Linked DNA regions of Collimonas fungivorans. The protein of the gene in region 2 binds, or shares a complex with, the protein of the main gene of each other region. Links are inferred from orthologs where the notes say so. Each region holds a gene or a part of one and is shown on either strand. Other genes may lie near its edges. The genes, in order: trxA and trxB.

Region 1 (10,630 bases), 2.4 Mb from region 2 along the record:
GTGTCCTGGAACTCATCCAGCAGGATATGTTTGTAGCGTGTATCGAGCCGGCTTTGCAGGTAAGCCGCGCTTTCCGGATTGGTCAGCAAGCGGTAGGCCTGCCATTCGAGGTCGGCGAAATCGAACACCCGCTGTTCCGCCTTCAGCGCCTGGTAGCATTCCAGGTAGGCGTTGCCGACGCTGAACAGGTGCTGGTTCAGGCTGAGCACGGTGCGCTCGTAGCTGCGTTTGCGTAATAGCTTGAGGGCGTCGCCGGTGGCGTCGAATTGCGCGTCAAAAGCATCAGGGGCGTTACCGCCCAAGCTGTTTTCCAGCGCTTTCAGCAAGTCCTTGGATTTGAGATTGCTGCGCGGTTTTCCTGCATCGTCAAAGAACTGATGGCACAAGGCGTCGAAATTCACTACCGCGGCGCCCGCCGTCAGCGCCATTTCAATCGCGGTAGCGCGTTTCTGGTTGGTGGCAGAACCCTGCCCCAGCAGCCAGGCAATCTGCTTGACCTGCGACAGGAGTTTTTCGTCGCCCCATAATGACAGGCGCGCATCGATTTCAGCATCTTCGCCGCACAGCTCGCGCAGCCACTGCAGCGGCGCATCCACGCCCTGCTGGACCACGGCCCACCATTCGGCACGTTTATCGATGAACGCGTTCAGCAATTTCCTGGTGCTGAAATCGCCCGCCAGCTGGTACAGCGCCAGCAGGTCCTGCCTGACCTGGCCGTTTTCCTCGTCGTTCAGCGACTGCATGAAACGCAGGTAAGCGTCGGCCAGCAATTCACCGGTTTTCTCGGTCAAGGCATAACCATGCGGCACGCCCGACGCCAGCGGCGCGATTTGCAGCAAGCGCGCGAACCAGCTATGGAAAGTATCGATCGACAGGCTTTGCGGACTAGCCAGCACGCGCTCATACAGATCGCGCGCCGCAGGCAGCACTTGCGCCAGGTCCTGCTGCGCGATGCCGCGTTCCAGCAGCAGCTGGCGCACCTTGGCGTCCGGCTGCAAAGCCAGGTCGTGCAGCAGCTCCAGCAGACGCTCGCGCATTTCCTGCGCGGCCTTGCGGGTAAAGGTGATCGCCAGCAGTTCCGACGGCGCGGCGCCGGCCAGCAGCAGCCGCAGCATGCGCGCCACCAGCAGCCAGGTCTTGCCGCTGCCGGCGCAGGCTTCCACCACTACCGAATGCTGCGGATCGCAGGCGGCATTGGTGAAGTCCTGGGCCGCGACTATTGCGCCGTTCATCCGATAGGCGCTCGGCGGCCCGGTCTCAGTGCGTATACTTTCGGCTTCTATCATTCCCATGCTCCCTTGCGACACAAACCGCGCACGTCGCAATACTGGCAAACCGATGCCACGCCGTTGGCAGGCAAGCCGACGCCGCGCGCAATCGCTTGCACATTGACCGAAATCTGCGCGGCCAAGGCGCGCTGTGCTTCGTCGTAGTCGGGAGCGCTGACGTCGCCGACCTTGTCTTTGGTGGTTTCCAGGGCGACGTAGTGCGCCGCCGCAACCGGCCGGTCCGACAGCAAACCGTAGAACGCCAGCTGATGATCTTCATGGTCTTTCAGTTTTTTATTCAGCACGACCAGGTTGTTGGTCTTGTAATCCAGCACCGCACGCTCGCCGGCGTCGTTCTCGTCGACCCGGTCAATCCGGCCGTGCAGCATCAGTTCGCGGTCCGGCAGCGCCATCGGTTTTTCATAGGCCTGCTCGCCAAATACGAAAGACCAGCCTTGCGCTTCGTGCTCATTGGCCCAGGCGACATAGGCCGAAATGACTTTTTGCCAGCGCGAGTAATAACCCAGGGCTGCTGCGTTTTTGGCGATGACGCTGTCGAACAGTTTTTTTGAGATATCGACCAGCAAGGATTCGCGCTGGTCCAGCGGGCATGGCTGGTCGCGCAGGGTTTCGTGGTAAGTCTCCAGGATTTCATGCAGCCAGCCGCCGTAGTCGCGTTTTTCCGGCAAGTCGGACAGCTCGTCCAGCGATGCCAGGCCGAGCATGCGCCTGGCGAAAAATTGATACGGACAGGCGATAAAGCTGTTGTAGGCGCTGGCCGTCAGGCGACTCGGCGTCAACTGCGGCGCTGCCGGCGCCGGCATGGTTGCAGGCGTGGCCAGCAAGCTTTGCGACGCAATCGCCGCCCGCCGTTCAGGCAGCGCCGGCGCGGCAGGAATGGCGCGCGCCAAGGTCAGCTGCAGGCGCTGGATCCAGGGGCTGACCGGATTCGGTTCACCGTCCTTGTGCGCCTGCCACGACAACACCACTTGCGGATTCATCGCCAGCAGCTCGACCACGTCGCGCAATTGCTGGCGCTGCCGGCTTTCGCGTGTCGCCAGGCCCAGCTCGCGCCGCACGGTATTGGCAAAAAACAGCGTCTCCTGCGGCTGCGACGGCAGGTGATCGGCGTCGGCGCCCACCACCAGCACGGCGTCGAAGGTACGCAGGCGAGCGCCGTTCAGCGGCAGCATCACCACCCGGCGGTCATTGATGGCGCTGATGAAACTGGTGTCGTCGAGCTGCAGGTTGACCAGCGCGCGCCATTCGGGAAAGGAGAACAGAGCCGCAAACTCGTTCCCTGGCGGAGTAATATTCTGCAGCAGCTGCAAGATCTGCTGGCCGGCCGAATCCGCGCTGAGCGCCGCTGAGATGCCCAAGGCATCGAGCGTTACCGTGGTAGTAGCTATCCAGTCGCGCAGATTCTTGCGGCCGCTGAACAACGCGGCTTGCTGCGCCAGCAAAGCCACCGCCTTTTGTTCCGCCGGCGCTGCGGTCAAGGCATTGATCACCGCGCGCCACTCGCCGAGCACGTTGGCGCGCCGCAGCAGCAACTCTATCTTCATCACCAACGCCGACTTGTTGGCGACGCTATCCTGCGCATCGTGCAGCAGGCCGCTGGACGCTTCATTCAGGACAAACGGCGATTTCAGAAAATCCAGCAAGGCAGTGGTTTCACCGCGTGCCGTGACAACATCGAACCAGGCTGAAATCGCGGATGCGGCGCGCGTAGTGGACAACTTCCAGCCGGTTTCGTCGGCCACATGGATCTGCGCCCGTTCCAGCAACGCACGGATGCGGCGCGCCACGACACGATCCTGCGCCACGATTGCCAGGCTGGCCTTGCCCTGCTGCAGCCAGTCGATCACCATTTGTGCGCCTTGCACCGCTTCGTCTTCGACACTGCGCGCTGCGCACAACGCCAACTCGGCCGGCAATGCTTGACTGCCGATCGCTTCCACGGCGTTTTCTTCATCTGCCACCGTCTCAACCATTTCCGGCCATGCCTGGGTATAGGTCGGCAGCAGTGCTGGCGCGCGCCAGTCGAGAGTGATGGTCAGCACTTGCTGGCGCCTGGCGTAGGCGTCGAGAAAAGCCTGCTCCAGCGGTTCCGGCGCTACCGAACTGATCCAGGCCATGGGCTGGCTGGCGTTTTCCGCGACCTGCAGCATTTGCGTGAAACGCGTGGCGATCGCATCGTCGGCGTCCAGCTGGCTTTTCCAGATCGACCACACCAGCTGCGTTTCATCCGACAGCAGCTTGCGTGCATCCGGCGACAGCTGTTCCAGCGCATGTTGCCAGCGCTGCTCCGGATCGTTTGCCGCATCGGCGTGCAAAGCAGGGAGCAAAGCTTGCGTCAGTTCGTCTGATAACGCTAACAATGTCTGCGCCAGCGGCAGCAGATCGGTATTGCGGCGCGCCGTAAATAATTTTTTCAGCCAGCCGTGCTGGCGCAGTTCGGCATACAAGCGCATCAGCCGCTCGCTGGCGGGCAGCACATTGGGCAGCGGCGGCAAGGTCGCCAGCCAGCCGGACAGGGTGAAGAATTGCGGCGGCACGAAAGTCCCGCCCAGCTCCGCGCTCAAGGCCGCTTTCAGCGGCTGGGCATGGGCAAAAGTGGGCAGCATCACGCGCCATTGGGCGAAATCACGCTGCCCCTGGTCGCCGCTGGCCTGGCGGCAGGCTGCCAGCAAAGCACGTGCAGCATCCGGCCAGAAGTTGGCAGAAGGCACGATTTGAATGGATTTTGATGGCATGTAGCTCACTGAAAGCGCGGGAACAGCTGCATTGCAACTCTCGCATTTTTGCAACAATTAACTGTCATTTTATGCGAGCCCCCGGGAAAACCAGCCTCAAATAATTACATAACCAATTACATAAGCCACACTTTTTCATAAAATCGGTTATGATTTAGTGAATATCCCGCCGCAATACCTCTTACCGCACCCACAAAAACTTGAATTCGCGCACGGCATCCCCACTTATTCAATAGAATAGGGAACGCCGATGGCAGCCACCAAGCAGGAATGGTAAGTCGTCTTGGCACACATTGATTCTTTTTCCCTCACACTGAGGAAACCATGAGCGAACATATTAAACATACTTCCGATGCAACTTTTGAAGCAGACGTACTCAAATCCGACAAACCGGTCCTGGTAGATTTCTGGGCTGAGTGGTGCGGTCCTTGCAAGATGATCGCCCCGATCCTGGAAGAAGTCGCCAAGGATTACGGCGACAAGCTGCAAATCGTCAAGCTTGACGTCGATTCCAACCAGGCAGTGCCTGCCAAGTTCGGCATCCGCGGCATCCCGACCCTGATACTGTTCAAGAACGGTGCCGCTGCTGCACAAAAAGTCGGCGCGCTGGCCAAGGGCCAGTTGACCTCTTTCATTGATTCGAATATATAATAAGAACCGTGGCGGTGCGCCCGCACCGCCACTTGTGTTTTACTAACTACACCACGCAGTTCCCTCCCCCACCCAATATTTCCCATCCCGGGACACTCATACCTATGCATTTATCTGAATTAAAGGCGTTACATGTCTCCGCCCTGCTAGAAATGGCAATCGGCCTCGACATCGATAACGCAGCGCGTTTGCGCAAACAAGAACTGATGTTCGCGATCCTGAAAAAGCGCGCGAAATCAGGAGAACAGATTTTCGGCGACGGCGCCCTCGAAGTCCTGCCTGACGGCTTTGGCTTCCTGCGCTCGCCCGACGCCAGCTACATGGCGTCCACCGACGACATTTATATTTCGCCTTCGCAAATCCGCCGCTTCAACCTGCACACCGGCGATTCGATCGAAGGTGAAGTGCGCACGCCGAAAGACGGCGAGCGCTATTTCGCCCTGGTCAAGGTCGACAAGGTCAACGGCGAATCGCCGGAAGCCTCCAAGCACCGCATCCTGTTTGAAAACCTGACGCCGCTGCATCCGAACAAGCCGCTGCCGCTGGAACGCGACATGCGCGGCGAAGAAAACATCACCGGCCGCATCATCGACATGATCGCGCCTATCGGCAAGGGCCAGCGCGGCCTGCTGGTAGCGTCGCCGAAGTCCGGTAAATCGGTCATGCTGCAACACATCGCGCATGCAATCACCACCAACCATCCCGACACCGTGATGATCGTCCTGCTGATCGACGAACGTCCGGAAGAAGTGACCGAAATGCAGCGCTCGGTGCGCGGCGAAGTGGTTGCCTCCACTTTCGACGAACCGGCCACGCGCCACGTGCAAGTCGCCGAAATGGTGCTGGAAAAAGCCAAGCGCCTGGTTGAAATGAAAAAGGACGTTGTGATCCTGCTGGACTCGATCACCCGCCTGGCGCGCGCCTACAATACCGTGATCCCTGCCTCCGGCAAGGTGCTGACCGGCGGTGTCGACGCCAACGCGCTGCAACGTCCTAAGCGTTTCTTCGGCGCCGCCCGCAACATCGAAGAAGGCGGTTCGCTGACCATCATCGCCACTGCCCTGATCGAAACCGGCAGCCGCATGGATGACGTGATCTACGAAGAATTCAAGGGTACCGGCAACATGGAAGTCCACCTGGAACGCCGCCTCGCCGAGAAGCGCGTGTACCCTTCGATCAACCTGAACAAGTCCGGCACCCGCCGCGAAGAATTGCTGATCAAGCCTGACCAGCTGCAAAAGATCTGGGTGCTGCGCAAGCTGCTGTACAGCATGGATGAAATCGAAGCGATGGAGTTCATCCTCGACAAGATGAAGTCGACCAAGAACAACGCCGAGTTCTTCGACATGATGCGCCGCGGCGGCTGATCAAAACCGGCAATCGTAAAAGCCTGGTCCATGCAAATGGACCAGGCTTTTTTCATTTACTGGCAGGCAGCGCCGTCATGCCGCGGCCTGCCGCCTGGCCGATGCCGGCCAGATCAGCATCGCCGTGCGCACCACGCCCTGCAACGCTTCTTGTGTGGCGCCGTCGCGCGCTTGCAGCGACATGCCATGCAGCACGGTAGTGAAATAAGCCGCCATCTGCTCGACCTCGGTTTCGATTGGCAATTCGCCATCGGCCACGCCCTGCAGCAGGCGCTTGCGGATATCCTGCGCCGAGTCCACTCTCAAATTGTGCAGGAACATATCCACCGGACGATTCGACGGCGTGCAGTTGGTGGCGCCCAGCACTACCAGGCAGCCTGTCGGTTTGCCCGGCAGGGCCAGCACGATAGCCGCCGCCATCAGCATGCCCTCTATCGCTGCACGCGCAGTCAGGCCCGCGCGCAAGGCTTTGCCGGTGGCGCTGCCCTCGGTGTTGCGGTAGTAGTCCACCGCTTCACGAAACAGCGCTTCCTTGCCGCCGAACGCCGCATACAAGCTGGGGGCGTTGATCTTCATGGCCGCCATCAGGTCGGCCAGCGATGCGCCCTCATAGCCGCGCTCCCAGAATATTTCCATCGCCTGCCGCAGCGCCGTTTCGCGGTCAAAGCTGCGCGGGCGTCCTCGTTCAGCCATATGCCATCCAATTTTGTAATAATCGTTAAAAAATAACTTGACAGCAGCAAGCGCCGTCAGTCACGATTATATAACGATCATTACTTAAATAGGAAACACGATGTCAAAACTGACTGGAAAAGTGGCCTTGGTCACCGGCGCAAGCCGTGGAATCGGCGCGGCGATAGCGAAACGGCTGGCGCAAGAAGGGGCGGATGTTGCAATCACCTATGTCAATTCGGCCGACAAGGCGAATACCGTGGCGAACGATATCCGCGCCGGCGGCAGGCGCAGCCTGGCGCTGGCCGCCGACAGCGCCGATCCGCATGCCACCGTGGCAGCGGTGCAGCGCACGGTGCAGGAACTGGGCCGCATCGACATCCTGGTGAGCAATGCCGGCATCGGCTACTGGAAGCCGCTGGACCAGTTCACCCTGGAAGAATTCGACCGCATCATCGCAGTCAATGTGCGCGCAGTGTTCGCCGGCGCCCAGGCCGCCGCGCCGCACATGGAAAGCGGCGGCCGCATCATCACCATCGGCAGCTGCAATGCGGATCGCGTGCCGGCCGCCGGCAGCACCCTGTACGCAATGAGCAAGTCGGCACTGATCGGCCTGACCAAAGGCATCGCCCGCGATCTCGGCCCGCGCGGCATCACCGCCAACCTGGTCCAGCCCGGGCCGATAGACACCGACATGAATCCGGCCGACAGCGAACGCGCCGACTCCTTGCGCGCGCTGATGGCGCTTGGCCACTACGGCAGCGGTGAGGACATAGGCGGCCTGGTTGCTTACCTGGCCAGCGCGGAAAGCCGCTTCATCACCGGCGCCGCGCTCACCATAGACGGCGGCTACAACATCTAAGGAGCGCGCCATGTCAGCGATCACCAGCGAAACGCAGCGCGGCGGCGATGCCAGGAACAAGACAATCATCCTGGCTGCGGTGTGCCTGGCCGGCTTGATGATGCCGCTCAGTTTTACCGGACCGGCCGTCGCCATGCCGGCCATTGCGCGCGACCTGCACGGCAGTCCGGTGGCGCTGGCCTGGGTGGTGAACGCCTTTGTGCTGGCGTTCGGCAGCTGCGTGATGGCGGCCGGCGCGCTGGCCGACCAGCTGGGACGCAAACGGATTTTCCGCGCCGGCGTGATCGGGTTCACGCTGCTGTCGCTGGTGACGGCGTTGGCTCCCAGCCTGTTGCTGCTCGACTTGCTGCGCGGCGCCCAAGGCGTTGCCGCGGCGCTCGCCATGGCCGGCGGCGCTGCCTCGCTGGCGCAGGAGTTCGAGGGACCGGCACGCACCCGGGCGTTCAGCCTGCTGGGCACGACCTTCGGCGTCGGGTTGGCGTTCGGCCCGATCTGGTCCGGTTTCCTGATCGAAGCGCTGGGCTGGCGCGCCATCTTTTTTACCGGTACGCTGATAGGCATGCTGGTGCTGGTGTTCGGCTTGCCGCGCATGCATGAAACGCGCGATCCGCATGCGCGCGGCATCGACTGGTGGGGTACCTTGAGTTTTACCGCAGCGTTATCCTTGCTGATCTTCGGCATCACGCTGGCGCCGCAATCGGGCTGGTCCAGCGCACCGGTGCTGGCGCTGCTGCTGAGCGCCGCAGCCTTGCTGATGGCGTTCGTCTGGATCGAATTGCGCCAGGAGCGGCCGATGCTGGATCTGTCGCTGTTCCTGTATCCGCGCTTCGTCGGCGTGCAGCTGCTGCCGCTGGCGACCGCGGTCTGCTTCGTGGTGCTGCTGATCGTGCTGCCGATCGGCTTCATCGGCGTCGAGGGTTACAGCGAAATCCAGGCCGGCTTGATGATGATCCCGCTATCGGCGCCGATGGCCATCGTGCCGTTCGTCGCCGGCATGCTGGCGCGCCATGTTTCGTCCGGGCTGCTGTCGGCGCTGGGCCTGGTGATCGCGGCACTGGGCCTGTCATGGCTGGCGACGATGCCGGTCGGGCAGCAGTCGATAGCGGTGATCTGGCCGATGCTGCTGATAGGCATCGGCACCGGCCTGCCCTGGGGCTTGATGGACGATCTTTCGATCAGCGTGGTGCCGAAAGAACGCGCCGGCATGGCCACCGGGATTTTCTCCACCATGCGCCTGGCAGGCGAAGCGATTGCGCTGGCGGCGGTCGGCGCCATGCTGATAGCCTTGATGCAATCGGGCCTGCAGCGGCAAGGCACAATAGCCGATACAGCCATTACCGCCATCGCCAACGACATGGCAGCCGGCAATTTCAGCCATGCAGCAACGCTGGCCGCGCATGCCGACCATGCATTGCTGACAACGATATATGCCGATGCTTTCCATGCCACGCTGTTTGTCCTGGCCGGCCTGACGCTGCTGGCGGCGCTCATATCGTTTGCCATGCTGCGGCCCAGAACGGCTAGCCACAAGGTTACGTTGCCATGTGAAGCGGCTGAACTGTGAACCGGGGCAGCAAAATGTTGCACAGAGAGAACTATAATTTACTTGCAAGGAAGAGCGTCGCAACACGCTAAATGCTATGCTTGCGAACCTCCTTTTTCGCAACGGCACATCATGGCGACCACTCAATCCAGCCAATCGAAATTCGGCACAGTCCTGCGGGTTACCAGCGGTAACTTCATGGAGATGTTCGATTTCTTCCTGTTCGGCTTCTACGCGACCTACATCTCCAAGACCTTTTTCCCGGCCGGCGACGAATTTGCGTCGCTGATGCTGACCTTCATGACTTTCGGCGCAGGCTTCCTGATGCGTCCCCTGGGCGCCATCATCCTCGGCGCCTATGTCGACCGGGTCGGCCGCCGCAAGGGCCTGATCACCACCCTGGCGCTGATGGCGCTCGGCACCATGCTGATCGCCTTCGTGCCTGGCTACGCCAGCATCGGTTATGCGGCGCCACTGCTGGTGCTGACCGGCCGCCTGCTGCAAGGATTCTCGGCTGGGGTCGAACTGGGCGGCGTCTCGGTTTACCTGTCTGAAATGGCAACCCCGGGCAACAAGGGCTTTTACGTCAGCTGGCAGTCCGCCAGCCAGCAGGTGGCGATCATCGTCGCCGCGGCCCTCGGCTTCGGCCTGCAAGTGTGGCTGCAGCCGGCGCAAATCGCCGACTGGGGCTGGCGCATCCCGTTCTTTGTCGGCTGCATGATCGTGCCGGTGCTGTTCGTGATCCGCCGCTCGCTGCAGGAAACCGAAGAGTTCATGGCGCGCAAGCACAAACCCGCCATACGCGAGATCCTTCGCTCCATGGTAGACAACTGGGCCTGGTGGTGGCCGGCATGATGCTGGTGTCGATGACGACTGTTTCGTTTTACCTGATCACCGTCTACACACCGACTTTCGGCAAAAGCGTGCTCAAGCTGACTACCATCGACGCACTGGTGGTGACCTTCTGCGTCGGCATTTCGAATTTCATCTGGCTGCCGGTGATGGGCGCCCTGTCCGACCGCATCGGCCGCAAACCGCTGCTGCTGGTGTTCACCATCCTGACCATCCTCACCGCCTACCCGGCCCTGTCGTGGCTGGTGGCTGATCCGACTTTCCAGAAGATGCTGATGGTCGAGCTGTGGCTGTCTTTCCTGTATGCCAGCTACAACGGCGCGATGGTGGTGGCGCTAACCGAAGTCATGCCGGTTGAAGTGCGCACCGCCGGCTTTTCCCTGGCCTACAGCCTGGCGACCGCGATTTTCGGCGGCTTTACCCCGGCAGTTGCAACCGGCCTGATCGAATACACCGGTGACAAGGGCGCGCCTGGCATGTGGATGACTGCCGCGGCGATATGTGGCTTGTTTGCAACATTGTATTTGTATCGCAAAAACGGCAACCAGACCCCTGCCGCTGTCAAAAATTAAGGCCGCCTTGGGCGGATGCCATGTTCGCCCAGGATAAATACCAAAGAGACAATACTTCAGAATAGCCGCCAATTGTCCCCAAGGCAC
Region 2 (10,494 bases):
GGCGTCAAGAAGATCGTCGAAGCCCTGAAGAAAAACAGCCGCACGGAACACATGAACCATATACGTGTGTACCGGCCGTGGGGCTGTTATGAAGGCATCGATGGCGGCGACCGTTTCCAGGTGAAACGGATTACCGTCAATCCGGGCGGAAAACTCTCGCTGCAGATGCATCACCACCGCGCTGAACACTGGGTAGTGGTCAGCGGCACGGCGCGCATTGTCTGCGGCGACGAGGAGAAATTCCTGACTGAGAATGAATCGACCTACATTCCCATCGGCGTGCGGCACCGGCTGGAGAATCCGGGGAAACTGCCGCTGCATCTGATCGAGGTGCAGTCGGGCAGTTACCTGGGAGAAGATGACATCGTGCGTTTTGAAGACATCTATAAACGTTGCTAGTTAACCTGGAATACAACCATGCTCCCGATTCAAAAATCCATATTCAAGGCTTACGACATTCGCGGCATCGTCGGTAAAACTCTGGACATCGGCATCGCGCGCCAGATTGGCCATGCCTTCGGCGCCACTGCCCGCGCCAGGGGTGAAAAAACAGTCATTGTCGGCCGCGACGGCCGTTTGTCCGGCCCCGAGCTTGCGACCGCCCTGGCGGCCGGTTTGCGCGACGCCGGTGTGGATGTGATCGACCTGGGCGTGGTAGTGACGCCGATGGTGTATTTCGCCACCCACGTGCTGGGCGCACAGTCCGGCATCATGGTCACCGGCAGCCATAATCCGCCTGACTATAACGGCTTCAAGATGGTGCTGGCAGGCGAGGCGATATACGGCGAGACCATCCAGCAGCTGTACCAGGCCATCGATAGCGGCAGCGTCGAGGCAACGATCTCGGTGCCAAGCGGCAGCTACCGCCAGCACGACATCAGGAAGGCTTATCTGCAGCGCGTTGTCAGCGACACCAAGCTGGCGCGGCCAATGAAGATCGTGGTCGATTGCGGCAACGGCGTCGCCGGCGCCTTTGCCGGCGAGCTGTACCGTGCGCTCGGCTGCGAGGTGCAGGAACTGTTCTGCGAAGTGGACGGCACTTTCCCCAACCACCATCCCGATCCGGCGCATCCGGAAAACCTGCAGGACGTGATCCGCGCCCTGCAGAATTCCGATGCCGAAATCGGCCTGGCGTTCGATGGCGACGGCGACCGCCTCGGCGTGGTGACCAAGGATGGCCAGATCATCTATCCGGACCGGCAGCTGATGCTGTTTGCGGCGGATGTGCTGACGCGCCACCCGGGCCGCGAGATCCTGTACGACGTCAAATGCACGCGCCACCTGGCGCCGTGGATCACCGCGCATGGCGGCAAGCCGCTGATGTGGAAGACTGGTCACTCGCTGGTCAAGGCCAAGATGCGTGAAACCGGCGCGCCGCTGGGCGGCGAGATGAGCGGCCATGTGTTCTTCAAGGACCGCTGGTACGGTTTCGACGACGGCCTGTACGCCGGCGTGCGGCTGCTGGAATTGCTGAGCCGCGAACGCGACCCGTCGGCAGTGCTGAATGCGCTGCCGCAATCGTCCAGCACGCCTGAGCTGCAATTGAAGCTGGAGGAGGGTGAGAATTTCGCCCTGATCGAGAAATTGCAGAGCGAGGCGAAATTCCCGGGAGCCGACGACATCATCAAGATCGATGGCTTGCGCGTCGAATATCCGGATGGTTTCGGCCTGGCGCGTTCATCCAACACCACGCCGGTGGTCGTGATGCGTTTCGAGGCCGAATCGGAACAGGCGCTGCTCCGGATCCAGTCCGAATTCAAGCGTGTGATCCTGGCTGCGAAGCCGGATGCGGCGTTGCCCTTCCCGTAATTTTCCAGATGAGTTTTTTTCCGTCGCTCCAGCGTTCATCGCTCAGCCCGGGCGCAGCCGCTCGTTATGTGTTCATCGACAATGCCAAGGCTATCGGCATTGTCCTGATCGTCGTCGGCCACAGCAAAGGCTTGTCTGACTATATGGTGCGCTTGCTGTTCAGTTTCCACGTGCCGCTGTTTTTCTTCATTTCCGGATTCCTGCTCAAGCCGGATAAATTGAATGAATCCGTGTACGGCAATGCAAAAAAAATATTGCGCACCCTGGCCTGGCCGTATTTCCTGTTTTTCTGCTTCGCTTACCTGTATTGGCTTGCGACCCGCAACATCGGCGCGAAGGCCGCATTGTCTGCCGGACGCCAGTGGTACGACCCCATCGCCGGCTTGCTGACAGGCCTGGAGCCAGACCTGTATATCAATCCGCCGCTCTGGTTCTTTCCCTGCCTGGTGGCGACGGTGATCATGTACCAGGCGGCGCGCAAGCTGTTGAACCTGACTGCCGCCACCTGCTGGTTTGTAATTCTCGGATTTGCCGTCACGCTAGCCGTCAGCCGTCCGCCTTACAGGCTGCTGCTTGGTCTGGATACGATGTGGGTGGCGCTGTCGTTTTATGCGATCGGGCAGCATGTACGCGAACGTGCCTGGTTTGACGCCATGCGCATCGGACCGCTGTTGCTGGCAGCCTTGGCAGCGGCGGCGCTGCTGGTCGGCGCCGGGCAATTGAACGACAGGGTAGATCTGGCCACCATGTATTTCGGTACCCAGCCCTTGCTTTACCTGCCGGTTTCCCTGTTCGGCATCGTCGCCGTTGTATGCGTTTCCAAGCTGTTGCCGGCGTCAAGGATAGCCGGCTGGCTTTCAGAAAATACGCTGGTGATTTTCCCGGCGCATTTCGTTTTCCTCGGCCTGGTGCGCGGCGCTGCTCTTTCCCTGCACATCATCGATAACAACTACCGCTACGGGATTGGCTGGTGCATGGTCTGCAGCGCTCTGGCCATCCTGCTTTGTATTCCCGTGGTTTATGTCTGGCGTCGTTTGCCGAAATAGCATGGCGCGGGGAACTACCGTTGCAAAAGGCAGGATTTACGCTAACATACTGTATGTATATACAGTATATTGGTGCCATGATGACAGATTATCAAAAAAAGCCTTTTCCCCAGGTAATCCAGTTCCAGCCCCCCGGCGTGGCGCGCAAGGGGCGCGGCGCGACCAGCAACATGCAGGGCCGCTTTGAAGTTGCACAGCGCGAGGAATTCGACGACGGCTGGGCGGCGGAAGATGAACAGCAGGATGAGCAACTGGCGCCGGCCCCGATACGCACCATCGTTACCGAAGAACAGGCAAAGAGCATCCTCAGCCGCAACGCCTCGCCGGACCTGCCGTTCAATGTCTCGCTGAATCCCTATCGCGGCTGCGAGCACGGTTGCATCTACTGTTTCGCGCGGCCGACCCATAGCTACCTGGGCCTGTCGCCTGGACTGGATTTCGAGAGCCGGATTTTTGCCAAGGTGAACGCGCCGGAATTGCTGCTGCGGGAACTGGCCAGGCCGTCTTATGTCGCCGAGTCGATCGCGCTGGGCATCAACACCGACGCCTACCAGCCTTGCGAGCGCGGATTGATGCTGACGCGGCGTATCTTGCAAGTGCTGCACGATTGCGAACATCCGCTGGCCCTGATCACCAAGTCGTCCTTGATCGAGCGCGATATCGATTTGCTGGCGGGGATGGCGGCCAAGCGGCAGGCGGTGGCGGCGGTCACCATCGCTACGCTGGACGCGAGCATCGCCCGCACACTGGAGCCGCGCGCGGCGACGCCGGCGCGGCGCCTGCGCACCATCCGCACGCTGGCGGAGGCGGGCATCCCGGTCAGCGTCAGCGTGGCGCCCATGATTCCGTTCATCACCGAACCGGACCTGGAGCGTGTGATAGAGGCGGCCGCCGAGGCTGGCGCGGTGCGAGCCGGTTATACCGTATTGCGTCTGCCGTGGGAGGTGAATCCATTGTTCAAGAACTGGCTGCAGGCGCATTTTCCGGAACGCGCCAACCGTGTGATGAACCGCATCCGCGAAATGCGCGGCGGCGCCGACTATGACGCCGATTTCGCCACCCGCATGCGCGGCGAGGGCGTGTGGGCCGATCTGTTGCGGCAGCGTTTTGAGAAGGCCGTGCTCAGGTTCGGCCTGGGCCGGGGCGGTTCGTTCGGCACGCTCGATACGAGCCGTTTCCGGCGGCCGTACGTGCAGCCGGAAAAAGACCGCTTGTCAGGCCAGATGGGTTTGTTTTAGTAGGGTGGGCACCTGTGCCCACCCTACTAATCGAGCGAGAATCGAGCGAGAATCAAGCATGAATCGAATCAAGCGGTCTGGCCCTTCAGCAGCACCAGCAGGGCGCCGGAACCGCCTTCGGCGGCGGTGGCCTGGCAGAAGGCCAGCACTTCTTCCTTCTGCACCAGCCAGTTGCGGACCTTGGATTTCAGCACCGGTTCCTTGTTGATGGAACCCAGTCCCTTGCCATGGATGATGCGCACGCAGCGCCAGCCGCGTTTCGCTGCCAGGCGCAGGAATTCGGCCAGGGCTTCGCGCGCTTCTTCGCGCCGCAGGCCGTGCAGGTCGAGCTGCTGCTGGATAGTCCAGTGGCCGCGCCGCAGCTTGCGCATGACGTCGGGGCCGATGCCGTTGCGGGCGAAGCTGAGCGTTTCATCGGTATCGAGCAAGGTTTCGATGTTGAAATCGTCCGACAGCGATGCTTCCAGCGCGGCTTGTTCGTCGGCCAGGTGCTGGCGCGCGATCGGCAGCGGGCGCGGGATGTCAGGCGTGAATTTGGCCGGAACCGCCAGCGGCTTGACGTTGCCGATGCTGCTGCGGAAGATGTCGGCGTCACGCCGCGCTTCCTGCTCGCGGCGCTTGGCTTCGGCCGCGGCAGCCTGGCGTGCTTCATCCTGCGCCTTGATTTCCTTGCGCAGCGATTTGAGGGCGCTGAAGTCTTTGATCGGGCCGGCCATGATGTATGCGTCCGTTGCAGCGAAGTAAGGTGGGCACATCATGCCCACGCGTGAACATTACTCTTCCTGGAAATCTAGTCTTCCAGGAAACGCTGCGCATCGAGCGCCGCCATGCAGCCGGTGCCGGCGCTGGTGATGGCTTGGCGGTAGATGTGGTCCTGGACGTCGCCGGCGGCGAACACGCCCGGCACGCTGGTGGCGGTGGCCATGCCCTCGAGGCCGGTTTTGGTCTTGATGTAGCCGTTGTGCATTTCCAGCTGGCCGTCGAAAATGCCGGTGTTCGGCTTGTGGCCGATGGCGATGAAGATGCCGTGCAGCGTGATCGGCGTGACGCTGCCGTCGGCGGTCGACTTGATGTTGATGCCGGTCACGCCGCTGGCGTCGCCGGTGACTTCATCCAGCGTGTGGTTGTACTTGATGACGATCTTGCCTTCCGCCACCTTGGCGTTGAGGCGGTCCACCAGGATCGGCTCGGCGCGGAACTTGTCGCGGCGGTGGATCAGCGTTACCTTGCTGGCGATATTGGACAGGTACAGTGCTTCTTCGACAGCGGTATTGCCGCCGCCGACCACGGCGACTTCCTGGCCGCGGTAGAAGAAACCGTCGCAAGTGGCGCAGGCCGAGACGCCTTTGCCCATGAACGCTTCTTCCGACGGCAGGCCGAGGTACTGGGCCGAGGCGCCGGTGGCGATGATCAAGGCGTCGCAGGTGTATTCGCCATTGTCGCCGATCAGGCGAAATGGTTTTTCCGACAACTTGGTGGTGTGGATATGATCGAAAATGATCTCTGTGTTGAATTCTTCTGCGTGTTTGAGCAGGCGCTGCATCAGTTCCGGACCTTGCACGCCGTGCGGGTCGCCGGGCCAGTTCTCGACGTCGGTGGTAGTCATCAGCTGGCCGCCTTGCTCGACGCCGGTGATCAGGACCGGCTTCAGGTTGGCGCGGGCGGCGTAGACAGCGGCGCTGTAGCCGGCGGGCCCGGAACCGAGGATCAGGACATGGGCGTGCTTGGCGGGTTTGGTAGTGGTCATCGTGTGCCTCAGGTAACAGATATCAAAAACAGTTGTCGGACAGGGTTGCCGCCAGCACAGACTTGCGGCGAATGATGCTGTCCCCAGCTGATCAGATGATGAATGCGGATTTATGGCCGCTGGCGGCGGATAAATATTGTCAAGATCATCAAATTGCGCTCAAAAACTCGGTAAGATTATAGTCGAGCCGACGCTTTCAAGTGGCGGCGCATCAAAAATCCTTGCTCCCCAAGCTTGGTTTTTTGCTCATGTTTCAAATGGAAACATCAAACACTGGTTATATATATAGGTATTAGGTGCATAATTTCAACTTGCGAATGCATTCCGCGCACCTGTAAAGTGATAACGAAGTAACACCAACCGGATTTATGACTAGAACAAGCCAAGCCTATACCCGCAACACCAAGCCGCAAGAGGCGCAGCCTTTGCCGAGCCGTCTGGTCCGGCTGCTGTATGAAGCGCGCTGGATCGTCTATGCGGTCATCACAGCCTACCTGATCATCATTTTCGCCAGTTATTCGCAGCAGGATCCAGGCTGGTCGCATGGTGCTCGAGTGTCGGGTATCCACAATTGGGGTGGCCGTGTCGGCGCCTGGATATCCGACCTAATGTTGTTCGTCTTCGGAGCCTCCGCCTGGTGGTGGTGCGTGCTGCTGTTGCGTACCCTGTGGCAAAGTTATCGCCGTATTTCGCAACGTTATGTGGCGGAGAAAGACGTCGAACCAGAGCATCACCACGAAGGCTTGATTCGCGCCGTCGGTTTTACCCTGATCATGGCCGGCAGTCTGGGCCTTGAATTTAACTGCATGCATTGGCTAGCGGCGCATGTGCAATTACCTCGTACGCCAGGTGGTGTTCTGGGGCAACTGATCGGCAGTGGCTCGCGAAATGCGCTCGGCTTCACCGGTGGCACCTTGTTCTTACTGCTGCTGTTTGCCATCGGCATCAGCCTGTTTTTTCATATGTCCTGGCTGACGCTGGCGGAGCGCATCGGCGCCGGCATCGAAAATGGCGTGCAGTGGTTGAAGAATTTCTACGTGGCGCGCCAGGACCGCAAGGTCGGCCAGGTCGCTGCGGTCAAGCGCGAAGAAGTGGTAGTGCAGGAGCGCGCCAAGATCGTGGTAGCGCCACCGATCCGCATTGAGCCACAAATCGTGGCTGTGCCGAAATCCGAGAGGGTGCAGAAGGAAAAACAAAGCGCTTTGTTCGAGGATTTGCCTGATACGAATTTGCCGCCTTTGTCGCTGTTGGATGAGGCGCCACCCGCGCAGCAGACCGTGAGCGAAGAAACGTTAGAATTCACCCGTCGTCTGATTGAGAAGAAGCTTTCCGATTTCGGTGTCCAGGTAACGGTTGTGGCAGTGCATCCGGGACCGGTGATCACGCGCTATGAAATCGAACCGGCGACCGGCGTCAAGGGCAGCCAGATCGTTGGTCTGGCGCGCGACCTGGCGCGTTCATTATCTCTGACTTCGATCCGCGTGGTCGAAGTTATCCCGGGCAAGATGTATATGGGCCTGGAGCTACCCAACCCTAAACGTCAAATTGTGCGTCTGACCGAAATCCTCAGTTCCAAGGTCTATAACGACAGCGTTTCCAGTCTTACCATTGCACTCGGTAAGGATATCGCCGGCCATCCGGTGGTGGCTGACCTAGCCAAGATGCCGCACTTGCTGGTGGCGGGTACGACTGGTTCGGGCAAATCGGTGGGGATCAACGCCACCATCCTGTCCCTGCTCTACAAATCTGATCCAAAACAGGTGCGACTGATCCTGATCGATCCGAAAATGCTGGAACTGTCGATCTACGAGGGTATCCCGCACCTGCTGGCACCAGTGGTGACCGACATGCGTCAGGCCGGCCATGCGCTGAACTGGGCGGTCAACGAAATGGAGCGCCGCTACAAGCTGATGTCGAAACTGGGTGTACGCAACCTAGCCGGCTACAACCAGAAGATCACAGAAGCCGACAAGCGCGAAGAAAAAATCCCGAACCCGTTCAGCCTGACGCCGGATGCGCCGGAACCACTGGACAAGCTGACGACCATCGTTATCATCATCGACGAGCTGGCCGACCTGATGATGGTGGTCGGCAAGAAGGTGGAAGAGCTGATCGCGCGTATTGCACAAAAGGCGCGCGCCGCCGGCATCCACTTGATTCTGGCGACGCAGCGCCCATCTGTAGACGTGATCACCGGCCTGATCAAGGCCAATGTGCCGACCCGGATCGCGTTCCAGGTCAGCAGCAAGATCGATTCGCGCACGATCCTTGACCAGATGGGAGCGGAAGCGCTGCTCGGCATGGGCGACATGCTGTACATGCCGCCCGGCACCGGCTTGCCGATCCGGGTCCATGGCGCGTTCGTCTCGGATGAAGAAGTGCATCGGGTGGTCGACTACCTGAAGGAACAGGGCGAGCCGAACTACATCGAAGGAATACTGGAAGGCGGCGTGCTGGAAGACGGCGCCGACGGCCCGCTCGGCGGCGGCGCGGCGACCGGCGGCAGCGAAGGCGACGAATTGTACGACCAGGCGGTGGCGGTGGTGCTGAAGAACCGGCGCGCCTCGATTTCGCTGGTGCAGCGCCATCTGCGCATCGGCTACAACCGCGCGGCGCGCTTGCTGGAGCAGATGGAAACAAGCGGACTGGTCTCAACCATGCAATCCAACGGCAACCGGGAAATCCTGGTGCCGGCGGGGAATAGCAACACGGAGCAATAAGATATGCAAAAGAAAATCATCGCCAGCCTGGCCGGCAAGGGCAACATGTTCGCCAAGTTCAAATCGGGCCGCCTGATCGTCGGCCTGTCGCTGAGCATGGCGCTGCTGCCGTCGCTGGCCCATGCCAGTGCGCTGGAGCAGTTCAAGTCGTTCGTCAGCAGCACGCAGTCGGCCAAGGGTGAATTCTCGCAGCAGCTGGTGAAAATCGACGCCGGCAAGGCGCCCAAGGTCACCAGCACTTCCAGCGGCGTTTTCATCTTCGCCCGGCCCGGCAAGTTCATCTGGACTTACCAGAAGCCGTACGAACAGGTGCTGCAGGCCGACGGCGACAAGCTGTACATCTACGACAAGGACCTGAACCAGGTCACCACCAAGAGCCTGGGCAATGCGCTCGGCTCCTCACCGGCGGCGATCCTGTTCGGCAGCAACGACCTGGAAAAGAATTTCGTCCTGAAAGAAGGCCAAGCCAAGGATGGCATGGAGTGGCTGGAAGCGACGCCGAAAGCCAAGGACACCACCTTCGACCATATCGGCATCGGTCTCAAGGACGGTGTGCCGCAGGCGATGGAGCTGCGTGATTCGTTTGGCCAGGTATCGCTGCTGACCTTCAAGAATTTCGTCAAGAATCCGCCGCTGTCGACCGGGCAGTTCCAGTTTGTCGTGCCCAAGGGGCGGATGTATTGAATCAGTAGGGTGGGCATGGGTGCCCACGCGGATTTGAGCAGCGCGTGGGCAAAAAAACCTGCCCACCCTACGCCTGTTCCAGGAATTCCAGCTTGTTGGCGACCTCGCGCCAGGCTTCGTGGTCAGGCAACGGTGGTTGCGAGCGGGTGATCGGTTTCCAGTCCGGATGGGCGGCAAGGCGGGCGTTGATTTCGGCGAAATGGCGCTGTTCGTCGGGCAGGTCGGCCTGGTTGTAGATGGCGCCGACCGGACATTCCGGCACGCACATCGAGCAGTCTATGCAGTCCTCGGGGACGATCACCAGGAAATTCGGCCCTTGCCGGAAGCAGTCCATAGGGCAGACCTCGACGCAGTCGGTGTATTTGCAGCGGATGCAGGAATCGGTGACGACAAAGGGCATGGCAGGCAGAAAGCTGGTCAAAATCGACAGGGATTCTCTCACAATCGCCATCTTCGTGCGCAGAGGGTGTAGCCGGCAGGTTTCCGGGCTGGCCTGCTGCATTACATTTGATTTTTCAAACAAAGACCATTTTTTCACCGAACCATGTCCGATCTCTTCAAAGTTGAACCCATACCGCCACTGGCTGAAGCCCTGCGTCCGGCGACCCTGGACGAGGTGATCGGGCAGAGCCACCTGCTGGGGCCGGGCAAGCCGCTGCGGCTGGCGTTTGAATCCGGCAAGCCGCATTCCATGATCCTGTGGGGGCCGCCGGGTGTCGGCAAGACCACGCTGGCGCGCCTGACCGCGAATGCCTTCGACTGTGAATTCATCCCGCTGTCGGCGGTGTTTTCGGGCGTCAAGGATATCCGGGCGGCGATGGAACAGGCGCAGCAGAACCTGGCGCAAGGCAAGCATACGATCTTGTTCGTCGACGAAATCCACCGTTTCAACAAATCTCAGCAAGACGCCTTGCTGCCGTATGCCGAATCGGGCCTGGTGACCTTCATTGGCGCGACTACCGAAAATCCCTCGTTTGAAGTCAATTCCGCTTTGCTGTCGCGGGCGCAGGTGTATGTGCTGCAGGCCCTGACCGAGGATGAACTGAAGCTACTGCTGGCGCGCGCGCAGGAGCGGGTCTTGTCGCACCTGCAGTTCGACGAGGCCGCGGTCGATACCCTGATCGGTTATGCCGACGGCGATGCGCGCCGGCTGCTCAACCTGCTGGAGCAGAGCGGCAGCGCCATCAAGGCTTCCGGCGTGACCCAGGTCACCAGCGAGTTCCTGCAAAATGCGCTGACCCTGAATGCGC

The links.
Region 1: the proteins of trxB (region 2) and trxA are in contact, whole or in part, in a crystal structure (PDB 1F6M), measured with the Escherichia coli proteins. The link is inferred for Collimonas fungivorans from one-to-one orthologs.

What each region holds. Positions count from the first base shown.
Region 1 is NZ_CP013232.1:1,243,871-1,254,500, reverse strand. Bases 3,038-6,011 are described here. They hold trxA (thioredoxin TrxA), read left to right. Parts: upstream 3,038-4,348; coding sequence 4,349-4,675; downstream 4,676-6,011. Other genes in these bases: rho (transcription termination factor Rho), read left to right, coding at 4,780-6,011; CFter6_RS05405 (PD-(D/E)XK nuclease family protein), read right to left, coding at 3,038-4,024. Also shown: CFter6_RS05410 (UvrD-helicase domain-containing protein), read right to left, coding at 1-1,286; more of CFter6_RS05405, read right to left, coding at 1,283-3,037; more of rho, read left to right, coding at 6,012-6,042; CFter6_RS05390 (TetR/AcrR family transcriptional regulator), read right to left, coding at 6,118-6,735; CFter6_RS05385 (3-oxoacyl-ACP reductase family protein), read left to right, coding at 6,836-7,576; CFter6_RS05380 (MFS transporter), read left to right, coding at 7,587-9,140. UniProt on the Escherichia coli protein: Participates in various redox reactions through the reversible oxidation of its active center dithiol to a disulfide and catalyzes dithiol-disulfide exchange reactions.
Region 2 is NZ_CP013232.1:3,679,973-3,690,466, reverse strand. Bases 3,863-6,700 are described here. They hold trxB (thioredoxin-disulfide reductase), read right to left. Parts: upstream 5,841-6,700; coding sequence 4,884-5,840; downstream 3,863-4,883. Other genes in these bases: CFter6_RS15740 (DNA translocase FtsK), read left to right, coding at 6,209-6,700; CFter6_RS15750 (Smr/MutS family protein), read right to left, coding at 4,162-4,809; CFter6_RS15755 (PA0069 family radical SAM protein), read left to right, coding at 3,863-4,093. In the rest of the region: CFter6_RS15770 (mannose-1-phosphate guanylyltransferase/mannose-6-phosphate isomerase), read left to right, coding at 1-399; CFter6_RS15765 (phosphomannomutase/phosphoglucomutase), read left to right, coding at 418-1,809; CFter6_RS15760 (acyltransferase family protein), read left to right, coding at 1,818-2,855; more of CFter6_RS15755, read left to right, coding at 2,936-3,862; more of CFter6_RS15740, read left to right, coding at 6,701-8,560; outer membrane lipoprotein chaperone LolA, read left to right, coding at 8,564-9,244; ferredoxin FdxA, read right to left, coding at 9,312-9,644; CFter6_RS15725 (replication-associated recombination protein A), read left to right, coding at 9,789-10,494.